DNA from 3 places in the Brenneria sp. L4-2C genome. Region 1 is predicted to be linked to each of the others. Evidence: riboswitches for the same ligand, from Rfam matches in the RefSeq annotation. Region 1 holds a riboswitch; each other region holds the start of a gene.
The links. Region 1 has a riboswitch for thiamine pyrophosphate ahead of thiB (thiamine ABC transporter substrate binding subunit). Riboswitches for the same ligand answer to the same signal wherever they lie in the genome.
Positions count from the first base shown of each region.

Region 2: it holds a riboswitch for thiamine pyrophosphate, as region 1 does, so the genes downstream of both, thiM (hydroxyethylthiazole kinase) here and thiB (thiamine ABC transporter substrate binding subunit) in region 1, are expected to answer to the same signal.
Region 3: it holds a riboswitch for thiamine pyrophosphate, as region 1 does, so the genes downstream of both, thiC (phosphomethylpyrimidine synthase ThiC) here and thiB (thiamine ABC transporter substrate binding subunit) in region 1, are expected to answer to the same signal.

Region 1 is NZ_JBEIAC010000008.1:76,742-82,498, reverse strand. Features, by position in the region: gene thiQ (thiamine ABC transporter ATP-binding protein ThiQ) at 1-399, opposite strand, end outside; gene thiP (thiamine/thiamine pyrophosphate ABC transporter permease ThiP) at 383-1,993, opposite strand; gene thiB (thiamine ABC transporter substrate binding subunit) at 1,969-2,955, opposite strand; TPP riboswitch at 3,050-3,168, opposite strand; gene sgrR (HTH-type transcriptional regulator SgrR) at 3,210-4,868, opposite strand; gene sgrT (glucose uptake inhibitor SgrT) at 4,959-5,123, shown strand; gene ABRZ26_RS13425 (shikimate 5-dehydrogenase) at 5,324-5,757, opposite strand, start outside.
Region 2 is NZ_JBEIAC010000012.1:107,287-113,043, forward strand. Features, by position in the region: gene ABRZ26_RS16995 (HMA2 domain-containing protein) at 1-39, shown strand, start outside; gene ABRZ26_RS17000 (YtxH domain-containing protein) at 57-749, shown strand; gene ABRZ26_RS17005 (magnetosome protein MamC family protein) at 733-1,047, shown strand; gene ABRZ26_RS17010 (YtxH domain-containing protein) at 1,034-1,369, shown strand; gene ABRZ26_RS17015 (heavy metal translocating P-type ATPase) at 1,366-3,447, shown strand; gene ABRZ26_RS17020 (hypothetical protein) at 3,544-3,714, shown strand; gene ABRZ26_RS17025 (GNAT family N-acetyltransferase) at 3,721-4,107, shown strand; TPP riboswitch at 4,322-4,416, shown strand; gene thiM (hydroxyethylthiazole kinase) at 4,457-5,251, shown strand; gene thiD (bifunctional hydroxymethylpyrimidine kinase/phosphomethylpyrimidine kinase) at 5,248-5,757, shown strand, end outside.
Region 3 is NZ_JBEIAC010000029.1:19,044-24,800, reverse strand. Features, by position in the region: gene nfi (deoxyribonuclease V) at 1-440, opposite strand, end outside; gene hemE (uroporphyrinogen decarboxylase) at 449-1,513, opposite strand; gene nudC (NAD(+) diphosphatase) at 1,526-2,356, opposite strand; gene rsd (sigma D regulator) at 2,461-2,928, shown strand; TPP riboswitch at 3,079-3,221, shown strand; gene thiC (phosphomethylpyrimidine synthase ThiC) at 3,334-5,283, shown strand; gene thiE (thiamine phosphate synthase) at 5,280-5,757, shown strand, end outside.

The DNA of each region.
Region 1 (5,757 bases):
GCCGCCGGACACTTGCGACGGCAGACGGTTGAGGAGTTCGGTGAGTCCGACCTGTTGGGCAATCTCTTGCAGCGTTTCACGCTGTCCGGCATTAAGCCGCAGGCCGGGGTGCAGTCCCAGCGCGATATTTTTTTCCAGCGTCAGGTGGGGAAAGAGATTGTTTTCCTGGAACAGGATGGAGACCGGTCGTTTCGACGGCGGCGTATGGCGGTGATCTTGCCCATTCAGGCGTAACTCGCCGCTGTCGGCGATCAAAAAACCGGCGATCAGATTCAGCAAGGTGCTTTTCCCGGCGCCGCTGGGGCCAAGTATCGCGATACGTTCCCCAGCCTGAACGTTTAAGTCAAAGCGCATGGGAAAGTCTTGATAGAGATAGGTCAGTTTATCGAGAAAGATCATCGCGATCCGCCAGTTTTTCAATGAGGGTGAACAGCGTAAAGCAGAGCAACATCAGTAGCAATGCGGTGACGGCGCCGTCAACGCTGCGATAGGCGCCAATCTGCTGATAAAGATAAAAAGGCAAGGTGCGGAACTGTTCATTGCCGAACAGGGCGATGACGCCAAAATCGCCGATAGACAGCACGCTGGCAAACGCCAGCGCCTGAACCAGCGGCTGTTTCAGCGCTCGTAACTCAATGATTTTTAACCGTTGCCACCCGCGAAGATCCAGCGACAGACAGAGTCGGTTATAGCGTTCGGCGACGTCCAGCATGGGGTTTTCCAGCACTTTGAGCGCATAAGGAATGGCCATCAGCGCGTTGGTCATCACCACCAACCCATAAGGCGACGTCGGCAACCCGATGGTATTGTTCAGCAACAGGAAAAAACCGGTCGCCAGCACGATACCGGGCATGGCGAGGATCAGCATGCCGCTCAGGTTCATCAACTGACCATAAAACTGTCGCTGACGCAGCTTAAGCTCCCGGCTGCTCCACAGCAGCATCATCGTCAGGATGACGCAAATGACGCCTGCCGCCAGCGCGATACGCAGCGAGGTGAATAAGGTTTGCCACAGCGCGGGCTGTTGCAATACCGCGAACAGGGAAGGATTCACCCCGTCGACCACCACGGCCAGCAGCGGCGGTACGATCAGGAGTAACGCCGCGCCGATCAGCAGGCTATCGCATACCCGGCTGAACAGACTATCCTGCGGGTTGCGCCACGCCAGTTGCTGCGTGCCGCCAACCGGCAGAACCCTCCCCAGACGCTGACTCAGCAGCACCAACCCCAGACAGCACGTCATCTGAATCAGCGCCAGCAGCGCGGCGCGCGACGGATCATAGTCAAAGCTCAGCGCCTGATAAATCGCTAACTCGATGGTGGTCGCCCTCGGGCCTCCGCCCAGGGATAACACGGTGGCGAAACTGGCGAAGCAGAGCATAAAAATGAGTGAGGACACCGGCAGGATCTGCCGGCGCAGCGAGGGCCATTCGACGATGCGAAAGTGCTGCCAGCCGTTCATGCCCAACTGGGCGGCCAGTTGACGCTGCTCGGTGGCGATGCCCTCCAGCGATTGCAGCAGCAGACGGGTCGCCAGCGGCAGGTTAAAGAAAATATGCGCCAGTAGAATGCCCTGTAGTCCATAAGGGGAAAAAGGGTACGGCAGGCCAACGATCTCCAGTAGATGCGCCAGCCATCCCTGACGACCATATACGCTCAGCAGGCCGAAAACCGCCACCAGCACCGGCAGCACCAGCGTCATGGCGCACAGGCGTAAGAGCAGACGATGGCCGGGAAAGCGCCGGCGATAAAGCGCTCTGGCCAGAAAAATCGCCGGGACGGTGGAGAGCAGGGCAGATAACAACGCCTGCCAGAAAGTGAAGCGGACGACATGCCACAAATAGCTGTCATGCCAGAGGGTTTGCCACTGGCTTTCCGGCGCCTGTAGCCATAAGGCGCCGAAAGCCAGCGTCGCCACCGTAATGAGCAGGGCTGCGGCCAGTCCTCCCGGCCACAGACTGCCGGCACTCAGCGGCTGACCGCGCGCTGCCATTCCTGGATCCAGTTATTGCGCTGTTCTGCCACCTGTTGCGTGCTGTATTGCAACGCTTTGGCGGGAATGGCGATATTGGCGAACCCGGCCGGCAGATCGGTTTTGATCGCCGGATACATCCAGTTCGTGGTGGGGATCGCCTGCTGGAAGGCGGGGGTCAGGATGAACTGCATAAAGCGTTTCGCCAGCGCCGGATTCTTGCTGGCGGCAAGCTGTCCGGCGATTTCAATTTGCAGATAATGCCCTTCGCTGAAATCCGCCGCCGCGTAATTGTCTTTCTTCTCTTCAATGATGTGGTATGCCGGAGAAGTGGTATAGCTGAGCACCAGATCGGCTTCGCCTTTCAGGAACAACCCATAGGCTTCGCTCCAGCCTTTGGTCACGGTGACCGTTTTTTTAGCCAGCTTTTGCCATGCCTGCGGCGCCTGCTCGCCGTACACGTTCTGCATCCATAGCAGCAGGCCCAATCCCGGCGTGCTGGTGCGCGGATCCTGATAAATCACTTTCCAGGGTTCAGGGCCGTCGACCAGTTCATGCAGGCTTTTGGGCGGATTTTTCAACCGGTCTTTATTGTAGACGAAGGCGAAGTAGCCGTAGTCGTAAGGGATAAACGTCGCATTGTCCCAGCCGCCGGGGACATCAACGACGGCCTGGGTATCCAGGTTATGTTTGGTGAATAACCCGGTCTGTTCCGCCGCCTGCAACAGGTTGTTATCCAGCCCCAGAATGATATCCGCCTTGCTGTTTTTCCCTTCCATGCGCAGGCGGTTCAGCAGTGCGGCGCCATCGGCGAGCGCGACAAAATTCAGCTCGCATTCGCACTCTTTTTCAAAGGCGGTTTTAATGACCGGTCCGGGTCCCCACTCCGAGGCGAAAGAATCATAGGTATAAACCGTCAGCGCCGGCTTGGCGAACGAGGAAGCCGACACCAGCAACAGGCAGGGCAGGATTTTTTTCAATATTGACGTTGAACGCGGGAACCGCGATTGTTTGCGTAATGCGATATTTAACACTTTGCACTCCTGTCGTCATAGGGTGGCAAAGGTCTTTGAGTCAGCGATGAGCACTCTCAAATCCCTTCGCCGGTATTAACCGGATCAGGTTCGACGGGTATTTTCTCAGCGAAAAACGAGTCGCACAGGCGTTAAACGTTTTCCGCACCCCGCTGAGAACGCTCTATTGTAAAGACTTATAGATAGTTGTGAAAGCAAGAAGCCTAGTTTTCCGGCGGCGCGAACCAGGCGGATTTGAAGTCGAACCAGCCTAAGGTATTCATGCGGATGCCGCGCATACTGCGTTGCCCCTCAAGTTGCAGCCAGTTGTGAAACAACGGATGCAACTCGCTGTCGCTGACCAGTTTTTCACTCCATTCGGCCATGGGCAGCGCCTTGTTGCGCCACAGGGCGGCATCCTGCAACAGATTTTCATTAAGGCAATGTTGTATCAGCGGTTGTTCGTAAAACAGGGCGAACAGCGAGAACTCCAGCGGTAGATAACAGTTGTTGCTGCTTAGCCAGATGTCGCTTTCCGCTTCGCCGCGGTACCATTCTTGGTAACCGACCGTCTGTAAATCGAGTTGAACGCCCTGTTCCGCCAGCACCTTTTTCATGAGGCCGCCGATCACCTTGTATTCAGGATGTTCCCGGTAGATTGTCAGGGTAATCCGCTTCAGATCGTCGGGTTTATCCTGGGGTTCGATATGGTTCCGGTGATGCCAGCGCGGCAGCAGACCATAAGCCGGCGACCAGTCTCGCTGGTGCGAAAGATCCGCATAACGCAGCAGGGCTATGGGATTGAATATCTGACACAGCCAGCGGCGCACGGCCAATTGGCCGGCCTGCGCCGAACGCCTGTCGAACAGCAGGAAATAACAACCTTCCTCCATGCGGCTTTCCAACTGATTATGGGACGAATCATCTGATTCCAGATGCAGGGAGTAGGGGTACATCTCGGTCGCGTCGGGAATCACCCAGATATTGACTTCATCAATCAGCGCCCGATAACCGAAATAGTCATCAAATGCTTTTATTTTCAATTGATTATCATTATTTCGCGTGACTGCGTACGGACCCGTGCCGACAGGATTTTGGGCGAAATCAGGCAGGGTGCGCCACTCTTCCGGCAAAATCATCGCCGACACGCTGCCAAGCAACCACGGCAACCAGTCGTCGGAACTGGTCAGTCGGACATCGATCACAAACGGCATGGGGGAGGTCACCTTGTCGATATGTGCAAACAGCGGGGACTCGGCGAGCCGGGTGAGCGAGGTAATGACGTCCGTCATCGCGAGTTCCCGACCATGGTGGAAACGAATGGAAGGGCGCAGATAAAAGCGCCAGTGCAACGGCGACAACATTTGCCAGTGATGGGCTAAATCAGGTTTTAGTTCCCCGTTTTCCTCATTTATGTTGGTCAGTCCGCTGAATATCTGACGGACAATGTGCATTTCCGAGCGACGCAGGGCCGATCCCGGCAGCAGATTACGCAGCGGACGATAATAAAGAATACGCAGAATGTGTTTGCCCTGACGAAAACTGCGGCCAAGGTGCGAAAGCAGCATCTGTCGTACGGTCGCTTTATCGCCCACCAGTTGCACGAGTTGATCGATGCGGTCCTGTTCCAGCAGGTCTTCAGCCCGCTGCTGTTGCAGCGCCAGCCCGGTATAGATGAAGGTAAGCCGCGAACGCTTGCTCCGTCCGGCTTCCGCCTGCCAGATAAGCCATCCCTGTTTTTGCATCGCCCCGAGCAGCGAGCGGATATGGCGGCGGGAACAGCTTAATACTCCTGCCAGCTCTTGCAGCGTCGTTTCGGTGGTTTGCCCTTGATAGCGCTGCCACAGGCGAATGAACTGTTGTTGCAGACGAGATGAAGACATAAAAGAGGAACTCCCCGCGCTAAAGTCATCAATTTATCTTTCCTTATATTACGTTGATACTTTTATGCAATGAAAGCGGGGAGGTGGATTATGAAAGTTTCGTCATTGTATCGGTTCTATCAAGCCTATCTTGCTGCGGGCAAATCTAAATGGTTAAGCGGGATATCGGCTCAACAGCGGCTGGCGTTATTGCAGCAGGCGACGCAGTGGCAAATCGAGGAAATGCCGGAAGATGCCTATCGGCACTGGATTTAAGGGTAAGTCGCCGAGCGGTAAGTGATGGTTAAAGAATAATTCTGAGTAATGGTGCATTTCACCAGCCAGCGGATCTTCCGCTGGTTTTTTTTATGCTTGTTCAATAAAGCGCGGTCAGCGGCAATACATACGCATCCAACGCGTTGCTGTCATTAAGCAACGCGCTGAAATTATGGCGGAATCGACAGCCGTCCCGCCGCCTACTCGACGGCTTCCCCGCGCGCGTAGGCGGCGGCCCGGGCGAGCTGCTCGTCGGTTGGACGTATGCCGGTGTACAGCACAAACTGTTCCAGCGCCTGTAGCGCGATCACTTCCGCCCCGGTAATCACCTGCTTGCCTTTTTGCCGCGCATAACGGATCAAGGGGGTTTCCGCCGGCAAAGCCACCACGTCGAATACGATTTTCGCGGCATCGATGATGGCGGGTTCAAACGGCAACTGTTCGGATTCCTCTCCCCCCGCCATACCGATAGGCGTCACGTTGATTATCATCTCCACCGGTAAAACGCCCACTTCGGGTTGCCAGGTATAGCCATATTGTGTCGCCAGCGCTTTGCCTGTGGCTTCATTACGGGCAATGATGTATCCGTTTTTGAATCCCGCATCGCGTAGCGCCGCGGTGACCGCCTTTGCCA
Region 2 (5,757 bases), on a different contig from region 1:
CTGGAACAGTTGATTCAGTCGCTCTCGCCGTCATCCTAATCATTAAGGAATCGAATATGAGCAATGACAATAGCAATCCTGCCAATCAGGGGGGCGCTTATTACCCGCCGTTTGGTTACCCTTACTATCCGCCGACCGCCCCGGCTCCGGAAGCCGCCACGCCGCCGCCACAGCCGGCGATGTACTGGCCGCAGCCCGTGTGGTATCCGCCGCACATGATGCCGGGGTATCCGCCGGCGGGATATCCGCTGCCGCCTCAACCCGGCGTGCCGCCGCAGGCTATGACGCCGCCGCACCATTCCCATCATCATCAACATCATGCGCAGCCGGCTTTTGACTGGAACAATCAGGCTCAGAGCATGGTGGAAAACATGATGGGTGAACAAGCCGGGATACTTAAAAGCATTATCGGCACCATCGGTATGGACGATAAGGAATTCTGGAAAGGGGCGATGATCGGCGCGGCGGCTACGCTGTTGTTGACCAATGAAAGCGTGCGCAACTTGCTGCTGCAAACCGTCGCCAGCACCGGCGATTTACTCAAAACCAGCGGCGCAAAAGTAAAAGACGGCGTGAAAAGCGGCGCGGAAACCCTGAAAGAAACCGCTACCACCAGTTCAACGATTTTTCGCGATACGCTGAAAGCGGGGAAAGAGGGCTTCAATGAGTCGGTAGAGCGTCATCGTCAGCAAGCGCAACCTGCAAACGAGCCGGCAAGCGAGGAACCTCAGAATGAGCAACAACCGTGACAGTCTGAGCCCGGTAAGCCGGGCCGTTATCGCCGGGGCATTGGTCGGCACTACGGCGTCCTGCGTCGAGCAGTGGCGACACTATCAAAATGGCGAGAAAACCCTGCATCAGACGGCGGCGACCGTCGTGTGCAATGCGGCGAAAGGCGGACTCGTGGGGGGCGCCGTGATGGCGGTTGCGGATGCGACCGCCGGTCGGCCGGTGTTGACGTTGCTGACATTACTGAGCGCCGGCGCCGCCGGTATTTATCTGATGGATGCGATCGCTAAAAAGGACGTAGATAATGAAACAGCCTGATTATCCTTATGCGTACTACCCGTATTACACGCCATATCCTCCCGTACAACCGTTGTCGCAGACGCCGTATCCTCCGGCGCAGCCGTTGCCGCAAACGCCATATCGTCAGGCCAACGGCAGAGCGCACCTGATTACCGGCGTGGTTGCCGGGGCCGCAATCGCTTACCTGCTGAGTAATCGTGAAGTTCAACAAGGCATCACGACAACGGCCAGCAAAGCATGGGGTACGGTTCGTGGCGAAGTGGAGGAGTTAAAAGAGCGGTTAGCCGATTTACAGGCTGAACTTGAGTATTATCGTAACCGTGAGCAGGATGCCGAGTGATTGCTAATTTGCCTGACGTCATCACGCTGGTGCATCAGTTACCGGGACGGGTGCGCTTGCGTATTCCGCAGATGCGCCGTTACCCGGAAAGTCTGGTCTGGTTGAAACGGCAGTTGCTGTCTTTCAGCGGCGTGAATGGGGTTCGTTTGCGTCCTGAAGCCTGCTCCGCGGTCATCACCTACGATCGCGAGCAGACCAACGGCAAAACGCTGTTGCGCAAGGCGCTGGCGCTGGACTGGCAGACGAGCGTTGCGGGCGATTATGAGGCTGAATACAGCAATAGCGATAATCTGCTCAATTTTGGCGGCATTGTCCTGACCCAAATGCTGCCGCGCCGCTGGGCCGCGCTGCCCGCTTTACTGCTCACCGCGCCCACGCTGGCCGAAGGCGCGGAAAGCCTCGCTCACGGCCAACTGAAAGTGGAAGCGCTGGACGCCATGGCGCTGGGGCTATCAATGGCGCGGGGCGACCACCGTACCGCGATGATCACGCAGTCGCTGTTGACGCTGGGCGAGTATCTGGAGCAGGAAACCAGCCGCCACTCCGACGCGTTGCTGGCCGACCTGATGCAACCGAGAGAACACCCGGTTTGGGTTGAGCGGCAAGGCGTGCGCGAAGAAATTCAAAGCGGTGAGTTGGTCAACGGCGATTTGATGCTATTGGGGCCGGGAGACAATATCCCCGCCGATGGTTCGGTGCTGCGCGGCGTGGGGCTGATTAACCAGTCCTCGATGACTGGTGAAGGCGTGCCGGTGCGCCGGGAGCGCGGCGCCTGGGTCTACGCCGGCACGCAGGTGCAGGATGGCAATATCGTGGTCCGCGCCGAACGGGTCGGCGATGAGTCTTCCACGGCCAATATCCGACGTTTTATCAGCGAGTCTTTGAGTCAGCGCAGTGAAACGCAACGCGTGACGCAACAAATGGCCGACCGGCGGGTCGCGATCACCATGGGCGTCGGCGCGGCGGTATTCGCCCTAACCCGTGACTGGCAGCGTCTGGCCGCCGTATTCCTGGTGGATTACTCCTGTGCGCTGAAGCTGAGTACGCCAATCGCCTTTAAGTCGATCATGAGCCGCGCGGCCCGTCAGGGGCTGTTGCTGAAAGGCGGCAGGGCGATTGAGCGACTGGCCGCCGTCGATACCGTGGTGTTCGATAAAACCGGCACCCTGACGCATGGCGATATGCTGGTAACCGATGTCGTCAGTTTCGATCCGCAAAAGGCCTGGGCCGAGCGTTTGCTGGCCATCGCCGCCTCGGTTGAAGAACACAGCAATCATCCGCTGGCGAAAGCGGTGGTTGCGGCGGCGGCGCACCATGAGCTGCCGCATATCAATCATGGCGAAGTGGAGTATGTCATTGCCCACGGTTTGCAGTCCGAGATGGACGATCACCGCATGGTGGTAGGCAGTCGTCATTTCCTGAGTTGCCATTATGATATTGATTTTTCAGCATTTGAAAATGAAATCGACCGGCTGGAGTCGCAGGGCCGTCACCTGTTGTTCATCGGTCTGGATGAGCGTCTGGTCGGCATGATCGGCCTTCAGGATAACGTGCGCGAAGAGGCGGTCGACGTGATCCGGCGGTTGCGCGAGCTGGGGGTGAAAAACGTCGTCCTGCTGACGGGGGATAAAGCCGAAAAGGCGCAGCAACTGGCGCAGGAATTATCCATCGATCGCTTCTTTGCCCAGGCGACGCCGGAAAGCAAAGTCGATGTCGTGCGCGATTTGCAACAGCAAGGGCATCGCGTGTTATTTATCGGCGACGGCATCAATGATGCGCCGGTGCTGACTCAGGCCGATGTCGGCATGGCGATGAACCAAAGTACCGAGTTGGCGCAGCAGGCCGCCGATGCCGTCCTGTTGCAGGATAATCTGGAGGGCGTGGTGACCGCCTGTGAAATGGCTCAGGAAGCCATGCGCCTGGTTAACAGCAATATCAAATTGACGGAGTGGGTGAACAGCTCGATTATGCTGGCGGCCGCCATGGGCTGGCTGAAACCGACGGCCAGCGCGCTATTGCATAACGGCACCACGCTGGGCGTATTATTGCGCTCGCTGGCGGCCAGGAATCGCAGATAAAAAGTCAGCGCGAAAAGCACATACAGACGGTAACGTGATTTGCATTGCGTTCCCGCCTGTTTCCGCTTTCTTGCGCATAGGAGTAGAGGATCGTCGGTGATTATTCGTAATAAGGCGCTCCAGGTAAACGGGCTGATTTATACCATCAGGTCAGCCATCGAAACCGATGCCGAAGAGTTAGTCCAATTGAGGCCGCAGATCGACGGCGAGACGGAAAATCTGGATCGGGAACGCGGTGAAGCCTTTATTGATGTCGCCGGATTTTAGCGGTTAATCAGGTCGGATTCGCACAGTCCGGTAAACTTATTTCTGCTGGCTGTCGTCAATCGACGTATTGTCGGTTTTTCGCGCTGTGAGGGTTCTCATCTCAAGCGGCTGGCGCATATAGTCGAATTTGGCGTGTGCGTGCTGAAAGACTTTTGGGGATATGGTATCGGGAAACATCTGCTAACCGCGTCTATCGCTTGGGCTGACGCCAACGGCATCAAAAAGATGGCGCTGAGCGCCCTGGAAACCAACGTAAGAGCGATTAACTTGTATCAACGTTTTGGTTTTGAAATTGAAGGGATATTAAAAAACGATAAAATCCTTTGCGACGGAAAATACTACAACACGGTGGTAATGGGGCGATGGCATGACGATGAAAATACGCACTGTTGAGAATCGGCGGCGCGAATAATCGGGCGCAGACCGCTATGGCGACTGTTCGGCAAAAGGTTCAGAGCCGGATACTAAATCAAGGGCAGCGCAGCGTAGGCGGATGATGCAAGGGAAGGCGCGAAGCGGGATACCTTGTGAATAAGAGATACCGGGCGGGCGAACTTGCTTTAGCCAGCCACTTCCCCTAAGCTGGCAAAAATTAAAGAGAAACAATCTCAATGACTCGGGGTGCCTTCGTGGTGAAGGCTGAGAGATACCCGTTGACCTGATCTGGATAATGCCAGCGTAGGGAAGTCTCGGTATGCCAACCAACCGGTTACCGCCTTCTTGAACGCCGGTTGGGGGAATGATGAACACTCGACCTGTCGATTTACCGGCTGCCCGCGCGGCGGCATCGTTAACGCAATTTCATGCGTTGTCTCCTTTAGTACACTGCCTGACCAATGACGTGGTGCAATCGTTTACCGCCAACGTGTTGCTGGCGCTTAACGCGTCGCCGGCGATGGTGGTGGATCCGGAGGAAGCCGCGCAGTTCAGCGCATTAGCCGATGCGCTGCTGATCAATATCGGTACGTTGGAACGCGATAGCGCCGCGGCGATGCGGACGGCGATTAACAGCGCCAATCAGTCAGGCACGCCCTGGGTGCTCGATCCGGTGGCGGTCGGCGGGCTGACTTTTCGTACCGATTTCGCCCGCGAGCTGCTGACATTAAAACCGGCGGCTATCCGGGGCAATGCGTCGGAGATCATGGCGCTGGCCGGGCTGAATGCGCAGGGGCGCGGCGTTGATAGCACCAACGATTCATTGACCGCGCTGCCCGCCGCCCGCGAGCTGGCCGGCCGCCTCTCCACCATCGTCGCGGTGACGGGCGAAGTGGATTATGTAACGGATGGCTCTCATGACTGGGCGGTGAGCGGCGGGGATAAAATCATGACCCGCGTGGTGGGTACCGGTTGTGCGTTATCCGCCGTGGTCGCCGCTTTCTGCGCGCTGGACGGCGATCGCGCGCAACATGTGGCGGCGGCCTGTTATGTCATGGCGCTGGCGGGGAAACGGGCCGCCGCGCAATCTCATGGGCCGGGCAGTTTTACGCCGGCCTTTCTTGACCATCTCTATCGTCTGCGTGCGGAGGATCTGGCATGAAACCACGTATTAATGCATTAACCATCGCCGGCACCGACCCCAGCGGCGGCGCGGGGATCCAGGCCGATTTGAAAACGTTTTCCGCGCTGGGGGCTTACGGCGCCTCGGTGATTACCGCGCTGGTGGCGCAAAATACCCGCGGCGTTCAGTCCGTCTATCAGATTGAACCGGCTTTTGTGGCGGCCCAGTTGGATTCCGTGCTGAGCGACGTGCGTATCGACAGCGCCAAGATTGGCATGCTGGCGCAGGCTGAAATCGTCGAGGCGGTGGCCGAGCGCTTGCGCCACTACGCCATCCCTTATGTGGTGCTGGACACGGTGATGCTGGCGAAAAGCGGCGACCCGCTGTTATCGCCCGATGCGGTGGAGTCGATTCGGCGCTTACTGTTGCCCCATGTTTCGCTGATTACCCCTAATCTACCGGAAGCCGCCGCCTTGCTGGATTGTTCGCCGGCCGCCAACGAACAGGAGATGCGCGATCAGGGACAGGCGCTGTTGGCCCTGGGA
Region 3 (5,757 bases), on a different contig from region 1:
ACCTCATCGGATAATGGCTCGAAATGCCCGCACAGGCGGCGTTTCGCCACGCCGATGGTCGGCACATTCACCATCAGCCCGAAATGGCTGGCGACGCCAAGTCGACGCGGATGCGAGATGCCATGCCCGTCGACCAATAACAGATCCGGCTTTTGTTCCAGCAACGCCCAGGCGGCCATAAGACCCGGACACTCGCGAAACGACAAAAAACCGGGGATATAGGGCATCGTCGTGCTGATACGCGCAATTTTATACTCCACCAACTCCAGCGACGGGTAGCGCAGCAGCGCAATCGCCGCGCGGGTCACCGCGCCATCCTGTTCAAACCCCACGTCGGCGCCGGCAACGAATCTGGGCTGGTCAAAGGGCAGGTCGTCATGGCGAATAATTTCCGCGGCGCGCGTCAGTTGCTCGGCCCGCAGTTGCCGGGTATCAATCACATGCCCCCCTATGAATGATAGGCGCGCGATAGCCGGTGTACGGCATCGACAAATACGCCCGCGTGCTCCGGCGGTACATCCTGATGGATACCATGACCCAGATTAAACACATGTCCGTTCCCCCGGCCGAAGCCCGACAGAATAGAGGCGACCTCCTGTTCTATCCTGGCCGGCGGCGCATAGAGCATCGAAGGATCCATATTGCCCTGAAGCGCCACTTTATCCCCCACGCGGCGGCGCGCCTCGGCGATATCGACGGTCCAGTCCAGCCCCAGCGCGTCGCAGCCGGTTGCCGCCATCGCTTCCAGCCACTGTCCGCCCCCTTTGGTGAACAGCGTAACCGGGACGCGTCGGCCTTCATTTTCGCGTTGCAGTCCGTCGACGATTTTATGCATGTAATGCAGGGAAAACTCGCGATAGTCACGACCACTCAGCACGCCGCCCCAGGTATCGAACACCATGATCGCCTGCGCGCCGGCGCGAATCTGCGCGTTCAGGTAAAGGATAACGCTGTCGGCCAGCTTATCCAGCAGCAAATGCAGGGTTTTCGGCTCAGCGAACATCATCTTTTTAATGATGGTAAACGCTTTGCTGCTGCCGCCTTCCACCATATAGGTCGCCAGCGTCCAGGGACTGCCGGAAAAGCCGATTAACGGCACCGCGCCGGCAAGGCTTTTGCGGATGGTGCGAACCGCATTCATTACGTAAGCCAGTTCCTGCTCGGGATCCGGAATCGGCAAGTTCGCCACATCGGCATGGCAGGTAATCGGAGATTGAAAACGCGGACCTTCGCCCGTTTCAAAATAGAGCCCCAGCCCCATTGCATCAGGGATGGTCAGGATATCTGAAAACAGGATCGCCGCATCAAGCTCATAGCGCCGTAAAGGCTGCAATGTGACTTCACAGGCCAGCTCCGCATTTTTGCACAGCGCCATGAAATCGCCCGCCTGCGCACGAGTCGCCTTGTATTCCGGCAGGTAACGTCCCGCCTGACGCATCATCCACACCGGCGTCGCATCAACCGGCTGGCGCAACAAAGCCCGCAAATAGCGATCGTTTTTCAGATCAGTCATGCTGTTTATCCTTTAGTCATCATCCTGGCGCGTGCTGCCGTCGCCGTCGATTGTAACATGGTCGTTACCGTTCTCATGATAAGCGCGACATAGCGCCACCGTGTCCTCAATCAGTCGGCGGGCCACGGTACCCGGCGGCGGTAAGAGAGGCAATTGATCATAGCGAAACCAGCCGGCATCACGCAGCTCCGACGGATCGTGATGCACTTCGCCGCCGGCATAGTCCGCCATAAAGGCCATCATCAGCGAATGCGGAAAAGGCCAGGGTTGGGAACTGATATAACGCAGGTTTTTGACCTCAATGCGACTCTCTTCCATGACCTCGCGAGCCACCGTCTGTTCCAGCGTTTCGCCCACTTCGACAAACCCGGCCAGCACGGTATACATATTGCCGCGGTGCCGGTTATGCTGCGCCAGCAAAATCTCATCGCCCCGTCGGATCGCCACGATGATGCAAGGCGCGATCTGCGGATAATAACGCTCCTTGCAATGCAGACACAGGCAGGCCAGCTCCGTTTTACTGCGCACCATTTCGTGGCCGCAGTAGCCGCAGAACTTGTGAGCGCGATAAAATTCCGCCAGTTGCACGCCCCGTCCCGCCATTTGGAAAAGCCCGGCGTCCTGATCGATCAATTGGCGCACCGAGGTCATGTCGACATCCCGGTTCTGACAAACCAGCCACATCGGTTGTCCTTGCCATTCGCCTATTTTGCGGGCGGCTTCACCCTGTAATGACCAATTGTCCGCCGTTCCCTGCGGTAATTCTCCTTGAGGAAGCCATATTTGATTTGCGTGACTGACAACCCACCAGCCTGTTTCGTCACCGTTTAACCTTTGTTCCATACCTGCGATTGCTCCTCTATCACTTCACTGGTTCTTTACCATTCCGTGCGATTTAGCTAACGTGCATAACCAACGGCTATTTTTTATCATTCACGGAGCCAAAAATGCTAAACCAGTTACAAAGCCTGACTGAACTCGTCGGTGGCAATAATGCGTTAATCGACCAGTGGCTACAAGCGCGTAAACAGCTCCTGATTGCTTACTACCATCTGGTTGGCATCAAACCCAACAAAGACGCCTATTCACGCCTTGATGAAAAAGCGCTGGATAATTTTCACCAGTATCTGGTTGATTATCTTTCCGCCGGTCACTTTCATGCCTATGAACGGGTATTGCAGGAGGCCGCTACCCTGAGCGAACAAAAGCTGTCGCAGTCTGAAAAAATTGATTTTGCCTTGCAAAACAACACGCAGCAGATTATGGACTGCTATGACAGCCACCTGGCGACCTCCATCGATCACGATAACTGCATGGCATTCCAACAGGCGCTGTCCGCCATCGGCGAAACGCTGGAAGAACGTTTTACGCTGGAAGATAAGATGATCCGGCTGGTTTGCGATAATCAGCGATAGCGTCGATGATAAACCCATCGCGACCCGGCTGAAAATCTTGGCCCAGTGAGTGGAATGCGGCATTTCTTCACAGATAGGCCGCACGGCCTTTGACATGTACTGGTTGTCGGCCTACAGTGTCATCGTTGTAATCAGCCCGCTAATCGTGGGGCTATCTTGTCGGAGTGCCCAGCGCGTTTGCGTTGCCTGCTTTTTCAGCAAGCAATAAAAATGCACGGGCTGAGACCGTTAATTCGGGATCCGCGGAACCTGATCGGGTTAATACCTGCGAAGGGAACAAGAGTAATGTGCCTGATGAAACCCTGGACGTCGTCTTCGCGTTGACCCTCACGGCATCAATTTTGTTATTACTCCCTCCGAACTCCAGACAAGCAATTTTCCCTTTACGTATTACAGGAACTTGCTATGTCTACAGAAAATTCTCGTTCAACATCGCCCAAAAGCAGCCGTCGTGAGCAGCGGGCCGCCGCCCAGAAATTTATCGATTCGTTGCAGGGGATGGCATTTCCCAATTCCCAGCGTATTTACCTCACCGGTCAGCGTGAGGATATCCGCGTCCCGATGCGTGAAATCCAGCTCAGCCCGACGCTGATCGGCGGCAGTAAGGATAACCCGCAATACGTCGCCAATGAACCGATCCCGGTTTATGACACCGCCGGGCCGTACGGCGATCCGGCCTTGTCTCCTGATGTGCGCGTCGGATTGAATCGTGTGAGAGAGCGCTGGATCGCCGAGCGTAACGACACGGAAGCGCTGCCGGGCGTCAGTTCCGACTTCACCCAACAGCGTCTGGCCGACGCCGGTCTCGACCATCTCCGTTTCGAACACCTGCCGCGTCCGCTGCGCGCTAAACCGGGAAAATGCGTCACCCAGCTGCACTATGCCCGTCAGGGCATCATCACCCCGGAAATGGAGTTTATCGCCATCCGTGAAAACATGGGACGCGAACGTATTCGCGGCGAGGTGTTGCGCCAGCAGCACGCCGGTCAGAGCTTCGGCGCCAACTTGCCGGAGAACATCACGCCGGAGTTCGTGCGTCAGGAAGTCGCCGCCGGTCGCGCCATCATTCCATCCAATATCAACCACCCCGAATCCGAACCGATGATTATCGGCCGTAATTTTCTGGTAAAGGTGAACGCCAATATCGGCAACTCCGCCGTCACCTCCTCCATCGAAGAAGAAGTCGAAAAACTGGTGTGGTCCACCCGCTGGGGCGCAGACACGGTGATGGATCTCTCCACCGGGCGCTATATCCATGAAACCCGCGAATGGATCCTGCGCAACAGCCCGGTGCCGATCGGCACGGTACCCATTTACCAGGCGCTGGAAAAAGTGAACGGCGTAGCGGAAAACCTGACCTGGGAAATGTTCCGCGATACCCTGCTGGAGCAGGCTGAACAGGGCGTCGACTATTTTACCATTCACGCCGGCGTGCTGCTGCGCTATGTCCCGATGACCGCCAAACGGCTCACCGGCATCGTATCCCGCGGCGGCTCAATCATGGCGAAGTGGTGCCTGTCGCATCATAAAGAGAGCTTTTTGTACGAGCATTTCCGCGAAATCTGTGAAATCTGCGCCGCCTATGACATCGCGCTGTCGCTGGGCGACGGCTTACGTCCCGGTTCGATTCAGGACGCCAACGATGAAGCGCAGTTCGCAGAGCTGCATACGCTGGGCGAACTGACCAAAATCGCCTGGGAATACGATGTACAGGTGATGATTGAAGGCCCCGGCCATGTGCCGATGCAGATGATCCGCCGCAATATGACCGAAGAGCTGGAACACTGCCACGAAGCCCCGTTCTATACGCTTGGCCCGCTGACCACCGATATCGCCCCCGGTTACGACCACTTCACTTCAGGTATCGGCGCGGCGATGATCGGCTGGTTCGGCTGCGCCATGCTCTGCTATGTGACGCCGAAAGAACACCTCGGGCTGCCTGACAAAGAGGACGTCAAGCAAGGGCTGATTACCTATAAAATCGCCGCCCATGCCGCCGACCTGGCGAAAGGACATCCCGGCGCGCAAATTCGCGATAACGCCATGTCTAAAGCGCGCTTCGAGTTCCGCTGGGAAGACCAGTTCAATCTGTCGCTCGATCCCGAAACCGCCCGCGCCTATCACGATGAAACCCTGCCGCAGGAATCCGGCAAGGTGGCCCACTTCTGCTCCATGTGCGGGCCGAAATTCTGTTCCATGAAAATTTCGCAGGAAGTGCGCGATTACGCGGCAAAACAGGAAGCCGAAGCCAAACCGATTGAAGTGGGCATGGCGCAAATGTCGGAAGCCTTTCGCGCGCAGGGCGGCGAGCTGTACCACAGCGCCGCCGGCCTGCAAACGGAGGAAAGCAAATGACAACCGGGCAAGCCTCGACACCCTTTCCCCCCACTGCGCCCCGGCTTGGCCTTTATCCGGTGGTGGATAGCGTAATGTGGATTGAACGCCTGCTCGGCGCGGGCGTTAAAACGATCCAACTGCGCATTAAGGATCGGACCGATCAACAGGTCGAACAGGACGTCATTCAGGCCATTGCGCTGGGCCGCCGGTATCAGGCGCGATTGTTTATCAATGATTACTGGCGACTGGCCGTAAAACATCAGGCGTACGGCGTTCATCTCGGCCAGGAGGATCTGGACACGGCCGATCTTGCGGCCATTAAACAGGCCGGCCTGCGCCTCGGCGTCTCCACCCACGACGATCGGGAATTGGCGCGCGCGATAGCCATCAATCCTTCCTATATCGCGCTGGGACATATCTTCCCTACTCAGACCAAAGAGATGCCCTCGGCGCCGCAGGGAATTACAGAGCTGACGCACCATGTGGCGGAGC